4 regions of the Pseudoalteromonas sp. SR41-1 genome follow, and region 2 is predicted to be linked to each of the others. Evidence: predicted binding sites of a transcription regulator. Region 2 holds the regulator's gene; each other region holds the start of a gene.
What was found. The regulator FliA, encoded in region 2, starts transcription of late flagellar genes. The targets are predictions, from matches to a motif close to CTAAAGNTNNNNNNNNNNNNGCCGATA.
Positions count from the first base shown of each region.

Region 1: the regulator FliA is predicted to act here: its motif matches at 1,973-1,999, upstream of H5118_RS08685 (VC2046/SO_2500 family protein).
Region 3: the regulator FliA is predicted to act here: its motif matches at 3,788-3,814, upstream of H5118_RS19935 (DUF5610 domain-containing protein).
Region 4: the regulator FliA is predicted to act here: its motif matches at 2,381-2,407, upstream of pomA (flagellar motor protein PomA).

Region 1 covers NZ_JACJEK010000008.1:55,789-61,114, reverse strand. Annotated here, with positions in the region: gene H5118_RS08695 (diguanylate cyclase) at 1-735, opposite strand, end outside; gene H5118_RS08690 (DUF6172 family protein) at 929-1,231, opposite strand; gene H5118_RS08685 (VC2046/SO_2500 family protein) at 1,411-1,938, opposite strand; tRNA gene H5118_RS08680 (tRNA-Tyr) at 2,051-2,135, shown strand; tRNA gene H5118_RS08675 (tRNA-Tyr) at 2,185-2,269, shown strand; gene H5118_RS08670 (M48 family metallopeptidase) at 2,342-3,040, opposite strand; gene H5118_RS08665 (MHYT domain-containing protein) at 3,356-5,326, shown strand, end outside.
Region 2 covers NZ_JACJEK010000010.1:60,893-66,218, forward strand. Annotated here, with positions in the region: gene flhF (flagellar biosynthesis protein FlhF) at 1-899, shown strand, start outside; gene H5118_RS10445 (MinD/ParA family protein) at 892-1,752, shown strand; gene H5118_RS10450 (RNA polymerase sigma factor FliA) at 1,779-2,489, shown strand; gene cheY (chemotaxis response regulator CheY) at 2,530-2,913, shown strand; gene H5118_RS10460 (protein phosphatase CheZ) at 2,931-3,704, shown strand; gene H5118_RS10465 (chemotaxis protein CheA) at 3,720-5,326, shown strand, end outside.
Region 3 covers NZ_JACJEK010000034.1:19,862-25,187, forward strand. Annotated here, with positions in the region: gene ccoG (cytochrome c oxidase accessory protein CcoG) at 1-144, shown strand, start outside; gene H5118_RS19915 (serine/threonine protein kinase) at 230-1,204, shown strand; gene H5118_RS19920 (thiol:disulfide interchange protein DsbA/DsbL) at 1,239-1,862, shown strand; gene H5118_RS19925 (thiol:disulfide interchange protein DsbA/DsbL) at 1,879-2,517, shown strand; gene trmA (tRNA (uridine(54)-C5)-methyltransferase TrmA) at 2,584-3,681, opposite strand; gene H5118_RS19935 (DUF5610 domain-containing protein) at 3,844-4,983, shown strand; gene murI (glutamate racemase) at 5,049-5,326, shown strand, end outside.
Region 4 covers NZ_JACJEK010000011.1:160,795-166,120, forward strand. Annotated here, with positions in the region: gene dxs (1-deoxy-D-xylulose-5-phosphate synthase) at 1-907, opposite strand, end outside; gene ispA ((2E,6E)-farnesyl diphosphate synthase) at 1,013-1,900, opposite strand; gene H5118_RS11725 (exodeoxyribonuclease VII small subunit) at 1,897-2,145, opposite strand; gene pomA (flagellar motor protein PomA) at 2,467-3,234, shown strand; gene H5118_RS11735 (flagellar motor protein MotB) at 3,237-4,157, shown strand; gene H5118_RS11740 (hypothetical protein) at 4,370-4,876, shown strand; gene H5118_RS11745 (DNA topoisomerase III) at 4,922-5,326, shown strand, end outside.

The DNA of each region.
Region 1 (5,326 bases), on a different contig from region 2:
ATCAGCAACACAAATTGCACCTTCAGTGCTTGTATGCGGTAGAACAACTACAAACTCTTCGCCGCCATAACGCGCAACAAAATCGGTTGGCCTTTGCAAACTATTAGTAATAGTTTGTGCTACTAGGTTTAACACCGTATCCCCCTGCACATGACCATAGATATCATTGTATTGCTTAAAATAATCTATATCGATGAGTAATAATGCATAGTCAACTTTTTCTCGTAAGGCGCTTCGTTCCATTTTAGAAAAATGTGCATCAAAATAACGGCGATTGAATACTTTAGTTAAATCATCTAAAAATACTTTTTGATTGAGTAAGTCGTGTTGTAATTTTAACGTTATATGGGCACGAACCCTTCTAAATAGTGTTTCTTTTACAATCGGCTTTTTAATAAAATCAACAGCTCCGGCTTCCCAACACTCTTCTTCTTCGTTTTCAAAGGATGTAACAAAAATAACTGGGATATCCTGTGTTTCAGTATTATTTTTTAATTTTAAACATGTATCAATACCACTCATTCCACCCATACTAATATCGAGTAGGACTATATCGGGTACATTTACATTACAAATTTCAATTGCTTCTTCACCACTTCCAGCTGTTGTCACATTAAAATGCTCAGATAATATTTTTTTTAATACGATTAAGCTTAATAACTGATCGTCAACTATAAGTACTTTAGAATTCTTTAAACTTAGTTTTAATTGATGGTCAGAGTAATTTATTGGCATAGTAAAAATGTTTTGTTTTTTTAATTAAAAACAGCCTATAGCATCACATTTTGTTATGCAAATGTTAATTAAGAGGGATTCTACTTATTGGTTATTAATAAAAATGCTTTTTAGTAAATCTTTATTGCATAAAAACAAAAAATGAGCCACTTGGGCTCATTTTATAACTTTGAATACTTAATTTAGTTAAGTATTATTCGTCATCATCTAAATCTAATTGCTGACGTTGAGCAGGTCGAGCTAAAATCTCTACATAGAAAGAGGTCAAACCTTGCTTTTCAATTTCGCCAATTTGGTTACTTAATTCAGCAACGTGCACAACTTGCGCATCTTCAGCTGTGTTACCAAACTTACAGTCAAATGCCCAATAGTCAGCATCTTCAGGTAGCGTTTTATTACGCTCTCTTTTCAAATATTTTTTCACTTCGTGCTTTGCAGCATCAACCATACGAGGGTATTTGATTTTCTCGTGATTTAGCGTGAATGTTTTCTTCATTACGTTCCTAATTACCTTGGTTTAATGATAATGGCATTTCATGTCATACCATTTGACGCCATTATAGCAATTGCATTTAATTTTTGGATGCTTTTTTTTCATTAAATCAATTATTAGCAAATATATAAAGCAGACCCGTTATAAAGCATATATTAACTGATGATTATTACAATCATATATCACACCGCAATAAGCTGAAGTGGTTGATGTATTGCATCACTATTAAGGCTGTCGTAAAAAGCAGCTGCATTTATAGGGGGATTCGCTAGTTGTGTTTGTTCGCTTTTAATTCTTCTTCTGACAGCAAGCTCACAGTTATCTATTATATTAAGTGGAATATGCTTATCATCATTTCTAATCGCAAGTGGTTCAGGGCTTAAGCACTGTCTTAGCTTAATACTTGTCATACCGCAGCGCTCCCCTTCTTGAGATATTAATGATGCATTAAACTGTCCAACCAACATATTGTATTCATCAGGGGCTAAAAGTTGCTTTGGACCTGCGCCAAATTGCTTTCTTAATGCCTCTTCTTCTATAACTAAATTATCTATTTCAGTTTTTGGTAAATGAAATTGGCTAAAGTCGAGTGCGTCATGTGACAGCATCGCTAATAATAGAGAAAATTCGCCACGGCGATTTTCATGCACACTATTATTGAGCCTACTGTTTAACTGACTCTCTGTGATTAACAAATCATCTATTTGCATAGTCTTTAGTCGATTGTGGTAACTGATAGATATTTATCGGCTTTATTTCAATTTTCTTTAGCTTTTTTCTTTACTTAAATACGCAATTTGCTATTATCAGCGCCGTTGCATTGGAGGGGTTCCCGAGCGGCCAAAGGGATCAGACTGTAAATCTGACGGCTCAGCCTTCGCTGGTTCGAATCCAGCTCCCTCCACCACTTTTCTTACCGCTAAGTTAAGTGGGGCCAAATGTAACAAAAATAGTGTGGAGGGGTTCCCGAGCGGCCAAAGGGATCAGACTGTAAATCTGACGGCTCAGCCTTCGCTGGTTCGAATCCAGCTCCCTCCACCACTTCTTTTTTTATTCCTTTATTCCTATATTCCTATCTTCCTATATTCCTATATTCCATTATTCAGGTTAACTTCAAAATACCCATTGTAAACTCATGCTGTTTTTCTTTAGCCATGTTGATGATGCTTTATAATTAGGAAAAAAACGCTCAACGTGTTGCCAAAAAGCTTTACTGTGGTTTAAGTGACGTAAATGCGCTAACTCGTGGACAATCACATAATCAATAGCATGATAAGGCGCTCCAATTAAATGCAAATTAAATGTTAGCTCTCGCTTACTGTTACAACTTCCCCATTTTCGCTTATAAATAGCTACTTTTAGACTCGTAGGTAACTCTTCACCCATTTGTGCGCAGAAGTACGCTAAACGCATTTCTATATATGCAGTTAGTTGCTCTTTTAAATATTCTTCAAGAAGTTGCTGATATTTTTGCGAAGTATTTTTAACGCGCGAAGAGTGCGTAATAAGCAAGCTGTCGTTACTGTTTATTACTTCGGACTTAGTACCTTGCTTAAATTCTATGTTTTCAATGCTATCAAAGATTAAAATTTGTTTGTCTTTGAGCGGGTTCTGTCTGTTATCAGCAATATTGTGCTGTTTAGTTAATTGAGCATTTACCCACACCTGCTTATCAAAAAGCCATTCTTGAATGTGTTTATTACTAACAAACTGAGGGGCATATACAGTCACCTTCTTGTTATGTACTTTAATGGCAACCGTTTTACGTTTTATACTTTTCTTTAACTGATATTCAAACACTTTCATACTCATTAATGATATTGCTACGAGAAAATTCACCAGCAACTAATAAAACCAAATAAAGTGTAATTTTCGCTTAGTTAAGCCAATTCATTATTTTCTTAAGGTTACTCGATAGAAACTTAAATATGACCATATAAATCTAACTTAGTCCTGTGTCAGGCAATACATTAGAATAAAAAACACCAACTAAAAAACTAATCCCTGATAAATAAAAGAAAACTAAAAGTAATAAATTCGTTATTTTATTCACTTCATTGAATTAACGGTTTATTTATTAATTAATTAGATTAAACTTGATAAATAAAGATTATATTTTGAGCCATTATGTTATCAGCTTTTTTTATCACAGACCAAGATCCTAGCTTAATCATTAATGGCGTTTACGATCCTCTATTAGTTTCAATGTCATTGCTGATTGCTATTTTTGCAGCCTTTTTCACCATTCGACTTATAGATCTCGCAAAAGAAACTCAATTTCCCAGCTACCAACGTTTAGCAAATGTGACCGCTGCTACTGTTTTTTCGGCTGGTATTTGGAGTATGCACTTTATTGGTATGCTTGCCTTTTCACTGTGTACTAATATTGATTATGATCCAACAATCACTCTCCTTTCTTTTATACCAGCATTTATAGCATGTCAGTACGCTGTATCAATGCTAGTAAATAGTAAAGGGAATCTAAAAGTATTGTCGATTTGCTCTGTGTTACTAGGAGCCGGCATTGGCACTATGCATTATAGCGGCATGGCTGCAATGGACCTTGCTCCTTTACTTAGATATGATCCATTGATTTTTGCGTTATCAATCATTGTTGCTGTAGCCCTCTCCTTTATAGCCCTTTACAGTCGCTTTAATCTTGAGCGTTTTTTACCCTCTTTATCACCTCTTCAAAATAACTCAATTAGCGCTGTTATTTTAGGGTGTGCTGTTGCTGGTATGCACTACATGGGTATGGCCGCTACACGTTTTGTAGCTACATCGCCACTAATCTATGATGATGCTAATGCAACCGCAGGACTAACTTTTATCGCCATTGCAGTCGCCACAGCAACTATCGCGATTACAAGCGTGGTTGGTGTAATAAATGGTATGGTTCGCTATCGCATGCTACTTGAGGAGAAGTCGGCAAAAGAATCCCGTCTAAATGCTATTTTAGGCACCGCTATAGATGGCATTGTTACCATTGACCATACTGGTATTATTTTAAGTTTTAATGAAGCTGCAAGTAAAATTTTTGGCTGGCAAGAAAACCAAGTTCAAGGCAAAAACGTAAAAATGCTGATGGACGATAACATTGCCAAGCACCACGACGAATACCTCTTAAACGCTCACAATGTTGATCTAGGTAAAATAATAGGCATAAACCGTGATGTATATGCAAAACACATGAACGGACATGTTTTTCCTATTCGCTTAGGTATAGGCGAAGTAAATCAGCCGGGCCATAACCCTTTATATGTTGGCTTTATTACCGACTTGACCGAACAACGCGCTTTGCAACAAAGTTTAGAAGAGAAAGAACAAAAATACCGCTCTCTTATCGATAACATGCCCGGAGTCGCGTTTAGATGCAAGTTTGATGACAACTGGACTATGTTATTTATTAGTCCAAATATAATTGAGCTTACAGGGTATAACCCAAATGAGTTTACAGAGCATTGTATCGAGTTTAATGACTTGGTCTTGAAATCAGACCAAAAACAAATAGTTGATGAAGTCACTAAAGCTGTTGATGCAAAGTCTCAATATTCTATTGAATACCGAATTAGACATAGAAATGGCAAAATTTTGTGGTTGTTAGATAAAGGGAGTATCGACTTTGATGCTCAAGGCAACCCAAAGTGGATTGATGGTGTTTTAGTCGATATTACTGAACGCAAAGAATATGAAGAAAAACTAGAGCAAGCTAAATTTAAAGCTGAAGAAGCTGCTCATGCAAAGCAATCTTTTATGGCTAATATGAGCCATGAAATACGCACCCCAATGAATTCTATAATAGGTTTTAGCGATCTATTAATGGATACCCCACTTGATCAAGAACAACAAAAGCACTTGGTTACCGTAAATAATGCAGCGCGTTCATTGCTAAGATTGTTAAATGAAATTCTCGATTCTGCAAAACTAGAACGCGGTAAGCTCACCATTGAGCCAGCCCACTTTAGCTTAAAACCAGTGATAGACAGTATTATTTCTACTTTTTGGTTAGAGGCTAAAAAGAAAGATTTAGAACTTAAACTCCATATTAAAGAATCAGTAAGTTCTACGTACTACGGTGACCCAGATCGACTCAGACAA
Region 2 (5,326 bases):
CAATTCGTCAATTACTTGAGCACCAAGTATCAGGCTTGATGCAGCAAGATATGGCGCGTCGCGATCCAACACGCGCTTGTATGGTTGACCGTTTAGTCGGTATGGGTATCGATAAAGAAGTAGCACAGCAAATGGCATGTTTTGTACCTGATGATGTGTCTCGTAAGCAAGGTTGGAAAGCATTGTTAACTATGGTCGAAGATCAAATGCAAACAACCAATAATGAAATACTTCGCCAAGGTGGTGTATATGCGTTAGTGGGTCCAACAGGTGTGGGTAAAACAACGACTGTTGCTAAGCTTGCAGCTCTAGGCGCACAAAAATATGGTGCCGATAAAGTGGCGTTAATAACCACTGATACATACAGAATTGGTGCTTATGAACAACTTGCAACATATGGTCGTATTATTGGTTGTGGTGTTAAGCAAGTTAAAGATGCTAATGAATTAGCTGAAGTTTTATATCATTTACGAAATAAACGTCTAGTATTAATTGACACAGCAGGTATGAGCCAGCGAGATTTACGTTTAACTGAGCAATTAAACACATTAATGCGTAACCAACGTGTAGATATTCGCAGCTACTTAGTACTTAGCGCGACAGCACAGATTAATGTATTGCAAGAAACTGTACGCCACTTTAAAAAAGTACAGTTAAGTGGCTGTATTTTCACTAAGTTAGACGAATCATTAAGTTTGGGCGAGATTATTAGTATTGCGATTCAAAATCGCCTTCCAATAGGGTATCTTACTAATGGTCAACGAGTACCAGAGGATATTCGTGTTGCAAATGCTGAGAAACTAGTTAAAAAGGCTGAGCAATTATATTTAAAAAGAACAAAAGCACAACATTCAAGGCACCAAGCAGTGGCGTCAAGCACAGTAGGGATGTATGATTAACACAGTATTAGATCAAGCAAGCGGCCTGCGCAAAATGAGTCAAAACAATAACAACGGCGTAAAAGTTATCGCTGTAACCGGTGGTAAAGGTGGAGTAGGGAAAACAAATGTTTCTCTAAATACAGCTATTGCACTTGGGCAGCAAGGTAATCGAGTATTAGTGCTGGATGCTGACTTGGGTTTAGCAAACTGTGATGTGATGCTTGGTTTACGTGTAGAGCGTAACTTGTCACATGTCTTGTCTGGTGAATGTGAGCTTGATGAAATTTTAGTTGAAGGCCCTGCAGGAATTAAAATTGTACCCGCTACATCGGGTTCGCAAAGTATGGTTGAATTATCACCATCTGAGCATGCTGGGCTAATTCGTGCGTTTAGCGAATTGAATACCGAATTTGATATTTTAATTGTAGATACAGCTGCTGGTATTTCAGACATGGTACTGAGCTTCTCGCGTGCAGCGCAAGATGTAATGGTTGTTGTATGCGATGAGCCGACATCAATCACCGACGCTTACGCACTTATTAAAGTATTAAGTCGTGAGCACGGCGTTTATAAATTTAAAATTGTTGCCAATATGGTGCGCAGTATGCGTGAAGGCACTGAATTGTTTGCAAAGCTATCTAAAGTTACCGACCGCTTTTTAGATGTATCAATGGAGCTAGTAGCAACGGTTCCTTATGATGAAAATATGCGCAAAGCAACACGTCGTCAAAAAGTAATAGTAGAGCTCTTTCCAAATTCGCCAGCCGCTCTTGCGTTTAAAACGCTGGCAACAAAAGCAGTTAAATGGCCAATACCCAACCAACCATCTGGGCATTTAGAGTTTTTCATTGAGAAACTAGTAAACGGTTAATTATGACAACACTGGTGAATAGAGCTATGGGATATCAATCAACACAAAATTTAAATGTGATTGTTGAGAAGCATGCATCACTTGTTAAAAAAGTGGCATGTCATCTAATTGCTCGATTACCACCTAGCGTTCAACTTGATGATTTAATTCAATCAGGAATGATAGGTTTAATAGAAGCTTCCAAAAACTTTGATGCAACAAAAGGCGCAAGCTTTGAAACTTTTGCCGGTATTCGTATTCGCGGTGCTATGCTTGATGAAATGCGCCGTGGTGATTGGGCTCCTCGTTCAGTTCACCGTAAAAACAGGCAAGTTGCAGAAGCAATTACTGAGCTCGAAAGTAGTCTGAACCGCGAACCAACGGATATAGAAGTTGCTGAAAAACTTGAAATTTCGCTCAATGAGTACCATCATATTTTAAATGATGCGAATACGAGTAAAATATTAGGTATTGAAGACCTTGGTGTAGATGAGGATGTTATTACTCCCGTAGGCCAAGATTTAGCACAAGATAAACCTTTTAATAATGTTAAAAATGATAGGTTTAATGAGTCTTTGCTAAGTGCAATTAAGTCATTACCAGAGCGTGATGCAATGGTGCTTTCTTTGTACTATAACGATGAAATGAATTTAAAAGAAATAGGACATATACTCGATGTAAGTGAATCGCGTGTAAGTCAGATACATGGTCAGGCGATGATTAAGCTTAAAGCTAAAATCAATGACTGGATAAATTAGTAGTAAGTAAACAAAGGTTAATACCTCACTGGGGGATGTTTTGGATAAAAACATGAAAATTCTTGTAGTTGATGATTTTTCAACAATGAGACGCATTATAAAAAACCTGTTACGTGACTTAGGTTTCACTAACGTTCAAGAAGCTGATGATGGGTCTACAGCTTTGCCTATGTTGCAAAATCAAGTGTTTGATTTTGTAGTTACGGATTGGAATATGCCTGGAATGCAGGGTATTGATCTTTTAAGGGCAATACGTGCAGACGAGAAGTTAAAACATATCCCTGTATTAATGGTAACGGCAGAGGCTAAAAAAGAACAAATAATAGCTGCAGCGCAAGCTGGCGTGAATGGTTATATTGTTAAGCCATTTACGGCTGGAACATTAAAAACTAAATTAGAAAAAGTATTTGAACGCTTAGGCTAATGATGGGGGAGAGGCTTATGCCAGCACCAGCTGCGCCTCAAATAACGTTAGAACAAGCTCGTCAGCTCGTTGTTTTTTTAGAAAATGATGAGCAAGATAAAGCAAATCAGTTGATTTTAGAGGCTGCATCTAAAGAGCAGTCTGAATTATTTGCTGAAGTTGGAAAGTTGACTCGTCAACTGCACGAAGCCCTTAAAAGTTTTGAGCTTGATACTCGCTTAACTGATATAACGACAGATGCGATTCCAGATGCTAAAAAGCGGCTTAATTATGTTATAGAAATGACAGAAAATGCGGCTAATAAAACAATGGATGCAGTGGAGGCCAGTTTACCTATAGCCCAACAGTTAGCGAACGAAATATCTCATATCAAACCGACATGGGATCGTTTAATGAGCCGCGAGATTGAGCTTGGTGAGTTTAAGCAACTTTGCCATAGCATCGATAAGTTTATGAACAACTCTCATCATAAGACTGATGAGCTTCAAAGCTTAATGACAAATGTACTAATGGCTCAAGACTATCAAGACTTAACAGGTCAAGTTATTCGCCGTGTTATTGAACTTGTTAGGGAAGTAGAAGAAAGTTTACTTCATCTTTTAACTGCGTTTGCTGAACAAGACGACACTAACAGCACCGCGAATAAAGTAGAACAACAAAAAATAAAAGAACCAGTTGCCACACAAACTTTAGCAGGTCCTGAAGGCCCTATTATTGATAAAGAATCGCGTAATGATGTTGTATCTGATCAAGATGAAGTTGATGATCTTTTATCAAGTTTGGGCTTCTAAGAGGAGAGTAACTGCATGTTTGAAGTCGATGAAGATATTTTACAAGACTTTCTTGTAGAGGCTGGAGAAATCCTAGAGCTTTTATCTGAACAGTTAGTTGAGCTGGAAAATAATCCAGAAGATACCGAGTTACTAAACGCTATATTTAGAGGTTTTCACACTGTAAAAGGTGGTGCAGGCTTTTTAGCTATGACAGAACTTGTTGATGCTTGTCACGGTGCTGAAAACGTATTTGATTTACTACGTCAAGGCGTGCGAACAGTCAACTCAGAGTTAATGGATGTTATTTTACAAGCACTAGACACCATTAATGAGATGTTTGCGACTATCCAAAACAGAGACAAGCCTGAACCTGCAGATCCTGAATTACTTCATACTCTTCATATCTTAGGTCTACCTCCAACAGAAGCCGAAGCCACTGAAGCCTCTTCACAAACAGAGGTTGAACAACCTCATAATGAAGTGGTGGATACACCGGTAGCTGATGATGAAGATCCGTTTGCATTTGATGAACTATTTAGCGGGGCGCCTTCGGTTAGCGATGCTGAAATAGATGAAATCACTGAAGACGAATTTGAAAGCTTACTTGATGAGCTGCACGGTAAAGGACAAGGTCCTGCAGTTGAAAAACCAGTAGCAAGTAGTAGTGATTTTAATGGTGATATTACTGATGATGAATTTGACAGCTTATTAGATGAGTTACATGGTGTTGGCAGTTTTGGTGAAGTTACTAGCAAACCTGAACAAAATAATGCCAATAAAACACCTGTAGAACCAGCTACACCAGCGGCTAATGCAGTTAATTCATCAGATGATGAAATTAGTGATGACGAATTTGAAGCGCTTCTTGATGAACTTCATGGTAAAGGCACTGCTCCTAAATCGATAGAAAGTGCGCCAGCTGCAAAACAACCTGAACCTGTTTCACCGCCAGCTAAACAAGTGAGTGAACCAGTAAAAAAAGCTGCGCCAGCTAAAGCTCCTACTCCAAAACCAGTTGAAAAAGCGCCAGAGAAGCCAGCAGCTAAAGCACCACCAGCAGCAGCTCCAAAAAAATCAGCGCCACCAGCAGCAGAGACCACCGTTCGCGTAGATACAAAACGACTCGATCAAATTATGAATATGGTTGGTGAGTTAGTTCTTGTACGAAATCGTTTGGTTAGTTTAGCGACTAACTCAGACAGTGAAGCGATGGGTAAAGCAATCTCTAACTTAGATGTAGTGACTGCGGATATTCAAGGTGCGGTTATGCAAACGCGAATGCAACCAATTAAGAAAGTATTTGGTCGCTTCCCTCGCGTTGTACGCGACTTAGCACGTAGCTTAAATAAAGATATTGATTTAAAGCTAATTGGTGAAGAAACCGATCTAGATAAAAACTTAGTTGAAGCACTTGCCGATCCGCTTGTGCATTTAGTTAGAAACTCAGTTGACCATGGTATTGAAATGCCCGCTGTTCGTGAAGCTGCAGGTAAGTCTAGAACAGGTAATGTTACTTTATCAGCATCTCAAGAGGGCGACCATATTTTGCTAACCATCAAAGATGATGGTGCAGGTATGGATGCTGAAAAACTGAAAAAAATTGCAATTAGTAAAGGCGTACTCGATCATGACCAAGCGAG
Region 3 (5,326 bases), on a different contig from region 2:
GAATCTCATAACGTGCCATTGTCACTTGTAATGGACCCTTATGATTTGAAGGCGCCGATGACTGAGTTTAACTTTGTGCTTTCACCGGTAGATGAGCCGGATGAGACAATATCGCAGTCGAGTAACTTTTTTAAAGCGCGATAATCGCAACTTACCTTAATTAGGTAAGTTGATATAGCAATTAACAAAAGCGGGTATATAACCCGCTTTTATTTTATATAAGAAGAGTATGAGTAAATTTAGTTTTATTGACTTAACACCTGATCTAATACTCGATGCAATAGAAAGCGTAGGTGTGTACGCCGAATCTGGTTTATTGGCGCTCAATAGCTATGAGAACAGAGTGTACCAATTTAAAGCGGATGATGGCCTGCGTTACGTAGTGAAGTTTTATCGCCCAGAGCGCTGGAGTAAAGAGCAAATTCAAGAAGAGCATGACTTTGCATTTGAACTAGCGGATGCAGAAGTACCCGTTGTTGCCCCTATTTTATATAATGGACAAAGCTTATTTGAACACGAAGGGTATTTGTTTGTGTTGTTTCCAAGTGTAGGCGGGCGTTTATTTGAGGTTGATAATTTAGATCAGCTTGATGTAATGGGGCGATTGATTGGCCGTATGCACCAAGTAGCTAAAACAAAACCTTTTACTTACAGGCCAACAGTTACCTGCGAGGAGTATTTGCATACAGCCAAAGTTCATCTTCAAAAAAGTAACTTAGTGCCCATGGGAATAAATACTGCCTTTTATACTATTTTAGATTTAGTGATAGAGCAGGCGCAAAAACAGTATAAAGATGTGCAAAGTATTCGCTTACATGGTGACTGCCACGTTGGTAATATTTTATGGGCAGGTGATGCGCTAATGTTTGTTGATTTAGATGACAGCCGCCAAGGTCCTGCAATCCAAGATTTATGGATGATGCTCAGTGGCGATAGAGCGACGCAACTGTTACAGTTAGACACCCTTGTAAATGCGTATGAAGAGTTTTGTGATTTTGATCACTCTCAACTCAAATTAATTGAACCGCTGCGAGCAATGCGTATTATTCATTATATGGGATGGGTAGCTAAACGATGGAGTGATCCTGCTTTTGTGCGGAACTTTACATGGTTTGCTGATGACAAATACTGGGAGCAACAAATTTTAGCACTGAAAGAGCAACTTGCAGCATTGCAAGAAGCACCGTTAAAGTTATTGCCGTAATATTTTATTTAAAGACAAGTACAACGAGATACAAATGCTTAAAAAATTAAAACTGAGTTTATTACTTTTATGTTTACCATTTGCAGCACTTGCTGCACAGTTTGAAGTTGATAATCAATACACTGTTATAGATGTAGACAAAAGCAAGTCACCGCAAGTAACCGAGTTTTTCTCATTTTACTGTCCACATTGCTTTAAGTTTGAACCAGTAGCAAAAGCAATTGAAAAAGGCTTGCCAGAAGGCGCTGAGTTTATTAAAAACCACGTTAACTTTTTAGGTGGCGTGTCACCACAAGCACAAAGTAATTTAAGCTTTGCCTACTTAATTGCTAAGCAGCATGGTCAGGCGCAAAGTATTAGCGATCAAATTTTTAAAAGTATCCATGTTCAACGTGCACCATTAACTGAAATGAAAGACGTTAAAAAATTACTTGAAGTAAATGGTATTGATAGCGCAACATTTGATCAAGAGATTGCAAGCATGCCTGTTATTTCAGCTGAGCAAGCAATGCAAAACAAACAGAATAAATATTCAAAATTAGGCGCACTTACAGGTGTACCTACTTTTATTGTTAACGATAAATATAAAATAAACCTCAACACCATCAAAAATCAAAAAGAACTTGATGAGTTAGTAGCGTTTTTATTAGCACTATAAATTTCGGAGCATAATAATGATTAAATTAGTTAAAGCAGGTTTGCTTGCAATATTACTTCCTATGGCAGCAACAAGCTTTGCAGCAACGTATGAAGAAGGCGTGCATTACGACGTAGTTTCTGAGCGTGCAACTAAAAAGCCAGAGGTTAAAGAGTTCTTCTCATTTTACTGCCCTGCATGTAATAACATGGAAGCACTAATTGGTGAGTTTAAGCCTAAGCTTGATAAAAACGTTAAATTTAAAAAGAGCCATGTTGATTTTGTAGGTGTACGTGACCCAGAAAACCAACAGATGATGAGCCAAGCACTGGCGACAGCTGAAGTGCTTCCACAAAAAGATCAGATTATTTCTGCAATCTTTAATCATATCCATACAAAGCGCGCTAAATTTAATGAGCTTGCAGATGTAAAAGATATATTTGTAGCGCAGGGCGTTGATGGTGATAAGTTTGATAAGCTGTTTAAAAGCTTCTCGGTACGTACGCTGAGCTCTAAAATGAAACGCGACCAAGACTACTTTAAAGAAAAAGGCGCACTACGTGGCGTACCTACCTTTATTGTAAATGGTAAGTACAAATTAAACCTAGGTCGTGAGTCGGGTATTACTAAACCTGAAGACATTAGCAAATTAATAAATTACTTAGCTAACAAGTAAGTTTAGCTAAAACAAAAAAAAGCTCCTTAAGGAGCTTTTTTTATGGGTAACGTTTACTGAACGTATTTATTTGCGCTGTAAGAAAACGCCCGACTCAATGTGATGCGTATAAGGGAACTGATCAAATATAGCAAAGCGCTTAACGTTATGCGTACGTGTTAAGTGATCAAGGTCACGCTCAAGAGTTTCAGGATTACAGGATATATAAATTATGCTTTCGTAGTTAGCCACTAAGTCACACGTTAATTCATCCATGCCCGCGCGTGGTGGATCAACTAATATGGTTTGGCAGTCATAGCTTTTTAAATCAATACCATCTAAACGAGAGAAAGTACGCTCGCCATTCATTGCTTGAGTAAACTCTTCACTAGACATACGAATAATATCTAAGTTCTCTACGTTGTTTTTAGCAATGTTGTATTGAGCAGAGTGAACAGATGATTTTGATATTTCCGTCGCTAATACTTTATTAAAAGAACCTGCTAATGCAATTGAAAAGTTACCGTTACCACAATACAATTCTAGTAAATCATTTTTAAGTGGTTTACATAAATCTTGTGCCCACTCCAGCATATTAATATTTACTTTTGCATTAGGCTGAGTAAAGCTATTTTCTACTTGTTGATAAATAAGCTCTTGCCCATTAACTGTTAAACGTTCAGTTACAAAGTCATCACCTAGTACTTCTTTTTGTTTGCGAGCACGACCTATAAAGTCAATTTTGTATTTACTGCTAAGCTTTTCTTTCAGTGCTTTAATTTCACTTAACCATTCATCATCCAGTGGTTTGTGATAAAGCAAGCTTACTAAAATTTCACCGCTTAGCGTTGATAGGTAATCGATTTGAAATAACTTACGGCGTAATATTTCACAAGGCTTAAGATTTTCAATCATCACCTGCATTATTTCACCTACTAGAGGCGCTGCTGGGTCAAATGTATCAACACGGATTTTTTCTTTTGTTTGTTGATCAAACATAATGTGAAACAGATCATCACCGTCGTGCCATACTCTAAATTCAGCACGTTGGCGGTAGTTAGTTGGCTCTGAGCTAAATACTTCTAATTGCTCCACACCAAAACGTTGAAACTGCGTACTAATTCGCTGCTCTTTTTCACTTAACTGCGCTTGGTACTGTGTGGTATCTATTTTAATAACTGCCATTAACGCTACTACCTTATCTAAGATCTGTTTATCGGCGCTATTGTAGGGAGCGCTGCGTATTTGTCTAGTTTTGGCTAGCATTTATGCTGTTTTATTGAACATTATACTTTAGTTTTTGTTGTTATAGCCGATAATAAACTACGCACGCTTAGGAGACGAATCATGAAAATAGGTAATTATGGCTTTACGCCAAACAACAACATCAATAAATTCAATAATAAAGCTGATATACAGCAACCTACAATTACGTCTCCTCAAGATAGCTATCAACAACGAGGCCGAGAGTTGGCCGCAAAGGTGCTTGGCGATAAAATGGCTGAGCAGCTTGGATTACCTATCGCAGAAAAAAAAGCAGATAAACCACTATTTGATTTTGATGAAATAGTAAAAAACGTACTCGATTTTGTAAGTAGTGCTGTAAATAAAGCAAAAGCTAACGGCGCTGATGACGAAAAGCTCAAAGATATGCTAGGCGATGCGCGCAAAGGAGTCCAAATAGGGATTGATGACGCTGTTGATGAACTCAAAGGTACAGGCGTATTTAATGATGACATGGAAGAGGGCATTAATAAGTCCAAAGAGGGAATTTACAATGGGCTGGATAAGTTTGAAGAGTCGTTATTTAACCCACAACCTGCCAGCGTAAATATAAGCCAGGCCCAATACGTCAGTATGACGAGTAATGCAGAGTATAAATTTACTACAGCAGAAGGCGATGAGGTAAGTATTAGCTTTGCTGATGCATTTGAATCTCAATCGGCAAGTGGCTATCAGCAAAATAGTAATAGTGAGTCGTTTGCAAGCTCATCATCGCAATCTCGACAGGTATCATTTTCGATGTCGGTAAATGGTGACTTAAACGAGCAAGAGCAAGAAGCTATTAATGCGATGATGGAAGACTTACAAGATTTAAGTAAAACCTTTTTTGGTGGTGATTTAGATGAAGCATTTGAACAAGCGCAAGAGCTGAGTTTAGACAGCGATCAGCTGGTGGCTTTTTCTATGGATTTACGCCAAACAAAAACAATAGCAACAGTTAAAAGCTATGAAGAATATAAACCAGCACCAGAAAAACAAGTAGCAGAGGGGTTAGCCCCTTTTAATGACGACCTTAAAAATGCTTTTGAAAAAGCGGGTGAGCTTGGATTACAAAATCAGCTAGCTGGCATTCTCCAATGGTTAAATCAAGATCAGGAACAAATAGATAAGTTAGTAGATTATACAAAGTCTATGTTCGAAAACCTTAATCAGTTAAATTCAGCAGCCGACAGGCTTACTGATTTAGAAGCCACGCAAAGTTAAACTACTTTCTTTTATAAAAACCTCATGGCAAACTGCCGATCTTAAAGTAAAGTAGGAACGGTAGTTTGTCAGCGCATATAATGGTCTTTGATTCAGGTATTGGTGGAACTACTGTACTTGAACATATCAAGCAAAGTATCCCCAATGCTCAGTACAGCTATTTTATGGATAATGCATTACTACCTTATGGTGCTCAATCCCAACAAACTATAATTAACCGATTATGTTCACTTATTCATTTCATCAAAGCTAACACGCTTAACGTCGATTTAATTGTAATAGCGTGTAATACAGCTTCTACATCTGCACTCAGCGCTGTTCGCCAAATTACGGATATTCCTAT
Region 4 (5,326 bases), on a different contig from region 2:
TTGGTACACCATGGTAGCCAATAGGATCGGCTTCAGCCGGTTTGTAGCCCTTACCTTTTTGCGTTTTTATATGTAAAAGCTGTGGGCCTTTTAAATTACGCATATTACGCAATGTATCTACAAGCATGTTTACATCGTGACCATCAATTGGGCCTATGTAATTTAGGCCTAATTCTTCAAAGAAGGTCCCCGGGATCATCATGCCCTTAATGTGCTCTTCCATTTTACTGGCAAGTTGCTTTACCGGAGGCACACCTGAGAGTAACTTTTTACTGCCTTCACGAATGTTAGTATAAAAGCTACCTGATAAAATTCGGGCAAAGTGATTAGTAAGTGCGCCAACATTTTCTGAAATCGACATTTCGTTATCATTTAAAATAATAAGCATGTCTGATTTTACATCGCCTAAATGATTCATCGCTTCAAATGCCATGCCTGCGGTGATAGCTCCGTCACCAATAATGGCTACAGATTTTCGACCTTTGCCTTCTTTTTGGGCGGCAATAGACATACCTAAGGCAGCTGAAATAGAGGTGCTTGAATGACCTACGCTAAACGTATCGTATTGGCTTTCATCGCGAAAAGGAAAAGGGTGCAAACCGTCTTTTTGGCGAATAGTGTGCATTTGGTCGCGACGACCTGTAAGGATTTTATGTGGATAAGCTTGGTGACCCACATCCCAAACTAGGCGATCGTCTGGAGTGTTATAAACATAATGTAGCGCAACGGTTAGTTCAACCGTCCCTAAACCAGACGCTAGATGACCGCTACTTTGCGATACTGAGTTGAGTAAATAATCGCGCAGCTCATTGCTAAATGCAGGGAGTTTGTCTTGCGCTAAGTCACGCAATTGGGCTGGCTCGTCAACCAAATTAAGTAATGGATACTTGCTACTATCAAGTGTCATGGTTTTATATATATCCTTCGCTAACATTAATTCATTCAAAGCTTTTACGAATAATTAATGTTGAGTAATAATGTCAGTGCTAATTGCAATACGTATGAGCAAAAATTAGTGGTCACGCTCAATTAGGTAATTTGCTAGCGACGCAAGAAGTGTTGTGTCAGCATCTATATTTGCCAACGCTTCATGGGCTTGTTGTATTAAATTTTGTGCCTTTTCTTTAGCGCCTAGCATACCTAATAACGCCGGATATGTCGCTTTATTCGCGGCAATATCGGAGCCTTGTGGTTTACCTAAAGTAACCGTATCGCCTTCAACATCTAAAATGTCGTCGTGTACTTGAAACGCCAGCCCTATAGCATACCCAAAAATGCTTAAATTTTCTAAGGTTTGTTGATCTGCCTTTTCACTGCACAGTGCACCAAGTGTAATTGCACAATTAATTAAAGCTCCGGTTTTTAGCTTATGTATTCGCTCAAGCTCTTGTACGGTAATTACTTTATCTGTTGCTGCTATGTCAAGACCTTGTCCGCCTACCATGCCCTCAAGGCCTGATGCGTTGGCAAGCGTAGCAATCATTTTTACTTGTGTTTGCGACGAGCATGTAAATTTGTGATTCGCAATAAGCTCAAAGGCGAGTGTTTGTAGGGCATCACCGGCTAAAATTGCATTTGCCTCGCCAAATTCTATATGGCAAGTAGGGCGGCCACGGCGTAAGTCGTCATCGTCCATAGCGGGCAAATCATCATGAACTAGCGAATAGCTATGGATACACTCAATTGCAGCTGCAAGTACATGTAAGTCTTGCTGGTTTGCACCGAGCATTTTACCTGTGGCATAAACTAAAAATGGACGTAATCTTTTACCGCCATTAAATAATCCATACTGGGTGGCGTTCTTGACTGTTTCTTCAGTATCGAGAGGCTGTTTAAAATGCTGTTGTAAGGTCGCTACTACATCTTTTTGAGCACGTTCGATATAATTATTTATGCTCACAGCAATTCCATATCATTATCAAAATTCGTAAGAACTGACTTTTCGCCATTCCCCATCAAAATTGATACTTTTTGTTCTGCTTGCTGTAATTTACCTGATGAAGCACTTGCTAATGCAATTCCACGCTCAAATTGCTTTAACGATTGCTCAAGCGATAAGTCACCTTGTTCCATGTCACTAACGATTGTAGATAATTCTTCTAGTGCTTGTTCGAAACTTAAGTTTTCAGGTTTTTTAGTCGCCATCTTTATTTCAGCTTACATAATAAATTTAGGGGTCAATTTTAGGGGGAATGCTAAACTAGGTCAAAGGATGATATTGGTTTTTTACCTTTATAACGTTAAATTATATTTCAAGTGTATTAATAAAGCCTTAATAGCGGTCTGTTAGTTTAATAAATCAATTGATAATTAGGTAGCCCTTATAACTTGATCTAAAATAGTGCTAAAGGCTGCTTTTTATGTTTATTTATAAAAATGGCTTAAGCAATTCAATATGTTGCCGATAAGCAGTTAATAATAAAAGTTTATGATAAGGCCATTAAGCATGAAACTTCTGGAGGAAATGTGGATTTAGCAACCATAATCGGGATCCTAGGCGCAATTGGCTTAATTGTCATGTCTATGTTTATGAGTAGTAGCGGTGAAATGGCTATGTTTGCCGATGCTCCTTCTAGTGTAATTGTATTTGGTGGTTCACTTTTCATTGTTTTATCAAATTTCACCATGTCGCAGTTTTTGGGTATAGGTAAAGTTGTTGCTAAAGCGTTTATGTTTAAAATTGAAACGCCAGAAGAACTTATTGAAAAAGCAGTAGAACTTGCTGATTCAGCTCGTAAAGGGGGCTTTTTAGCACTCGAAGAAGCTGAAATCCCAAATCCATTTATGCGCAAAGGCGTCGACATGCTTGTTGATGGCCATGACGCAGATGTTGTTCGCGCCACACTTCAAAAAGACATCTCTTTAACCACTACTCGACATGAAATGGGTGCAGGCTTATTTAAGTCATTAGCCGATATTGCACCAGCAATGGGAATGATTGGTACTCTAATTGGCTTAGTTGCAATGTTATCTAACATGGATGACCCAAAAGCAATTGGCCCGGCAATGGCGGTAGCGCTTTTAACAACTTTATATGGTGCGTTTTTAGCCAATGTTGTGGCAATTCCTATTCAGGTAAAACTTGAACTGCGTAAAGACGAAGAAGCTATGAATCAGCGTTTAATTTTAGATGCTATTTTAGGTATACAAGATGGCCAAAATCCAAAAGTTATCGAAGGTATTTTGAAAAATTACTTAGCTGAATCTAAACGCAAAGTAGATACCGAGGAGTAATTATGTCTGATCAAGAGTGCAAATGCCCACCACCAGGCCTACCAGCATGGATGGGAACGTTTGCCGATTTAATGTCACTGTTAATGTGCTTTTTTGTACTCTTGCTTGCGTTTTCAGAAATGGATGTACTTAAGTTTAAACAAATTGCGGGCTCTATGAAGTTTGCTTTTGGTGTGCAGAATAAAATTGAAGTAAAAGATATCCCTAAAGGTACCTCTGTTATTGCTATGGAGTTTACCCCAGGCAAACCAGAGCCAACCCCAATAGAAACCATTCAGCAGCAGACAGTCGAAATGACTCAACAAATGTTAGAGTTTCAGGCTGGAGATGAAAGCTCAGCTGGCGGCAGGCAAGAACAACGCGGGGATAAACGTGGTGGCGAATCTCGTAGTACTTCTCAAGAGCAATCGTCAGAGCAAGCAACTTCAGCGGCCGATCAGGAACAAACTAACGAGCTCGTTAAAAAAATCGCGCAGCAGCTTGAAAAGCAAATAATAGATGGTGCAATTGAGCTTGAATCTTTAGGGCAGCAAATAATTATTCGTATTAGAGAGAATGGTTCATTTCCTTCGGGTAGTGCATTTTTACAACCTAAGTTTAAACCCATAATTCAAGATATTGGTGTACTGTTAAAAGATGTACCTGGCGAAATAACTGTATCTGGCCATACCGACGATTTTCAGGTATCGAATGAGCTATATATTAATAATTGGGACTTATCGTCAAAGCGAGCTGTAGCTGTAGCAAGCGAGCTGCAAACGGTGCAAGGGTTTGATAAAAACCGCATGATGGTAGTGGGGCGAGCTGATACTCGTCCACTTGTTCCAAACGATTCAAATGAAGATCGCCGAAGAAACCGTCGAGTAGAAATATCAATCCTGCAAGGTAAGGCTAAAGAGTCTACTCCTATTGATGTGCGCTAAGTTATTGCTTGTGTTATATTTCACTATGTTTGTTTTGATTTAAGGTACTTAATTGCCTTAAGTATCTTGGCAATTTCGTCATTTTAGCTTACAGTACATTTCCTTAACATATGTAATGGAGTGCCTGTGAAAATAATCAATAAATATTGCGACATGCCGGGTAATGGTGATGGTACTGATGACGATAAAAAAACAAAATAGGGCAGAGTATTTTGCCTGAATGGTTTTTATATATTGTTAGTATTTTAAGCAAAAGCTGGGTTTTAATGCTAAGTCCGGCTATTTTTATATTTTTTGTATTTAAAGATCGCCTAGCCTTTCGATTTGTATTACTTACCGCAGCTTTTTTCCTCTTTGGTAACCTAACTGCTTCAAGCCTACGAGCGTTTGATGACATTTATATTTATCGTTATTTAGTTTGGGCGATCACAGATATTATTTGGATGGCACTTATAGCTTACTGGGGTATAAAGGATAAAGTTTATTTATGGCAATGTGTTATTGGGCAACTAGTTGTTATTGGCGCACCTATATTACAACTATTCCGATTAGTTGACCGCCATTTGTGGGATTTAGCTTACAGTACCGTTATTTATCAGACCCTAATGCCATTTATCAATATTGCCACGGTGGTTGTATGCTATTTACCTTTAATTATCCTTTTCACTAAGCAAGGTAGTGTAAAGTCAAAAATAGAAAACTCCCCACCTTCAAAATAGCTGTGCTAAACTACTGTTTATATAGACAGTGAGTGAGCGACTCCCATGAAACTCTACATTGCAGAAAAACCATCACTAGGCAGAGCAATTGCTGATGCCTTACCAAAACCACATAAAAAACATGATGGTTATATAGAAGTCGCTAATGGCGATTGTGTATCGTGGTGTATTGGGCATTTGCTAGAACAAGCAGAACCCGATGACTATGATGAGCGCTTTAAAAAATGGCAGTTTGAACACTTACCTATAATACCTGAACAGTGGAAGTTAAAAGCCAAAACCAAAACTCGCAAACAGCTCACTGTTTTAAAAAAATTAATTAAACAGGCCTCGCAACTTATTCACGCTGGCGATCCAGACCGTGAAGGCCAGCTTCTGGTCGACCAAGTAATAGAAGAAGCTAAAATAAGTCAGGCTAAAAAGCAGAGTACGCAACGTTTACTCATTAGT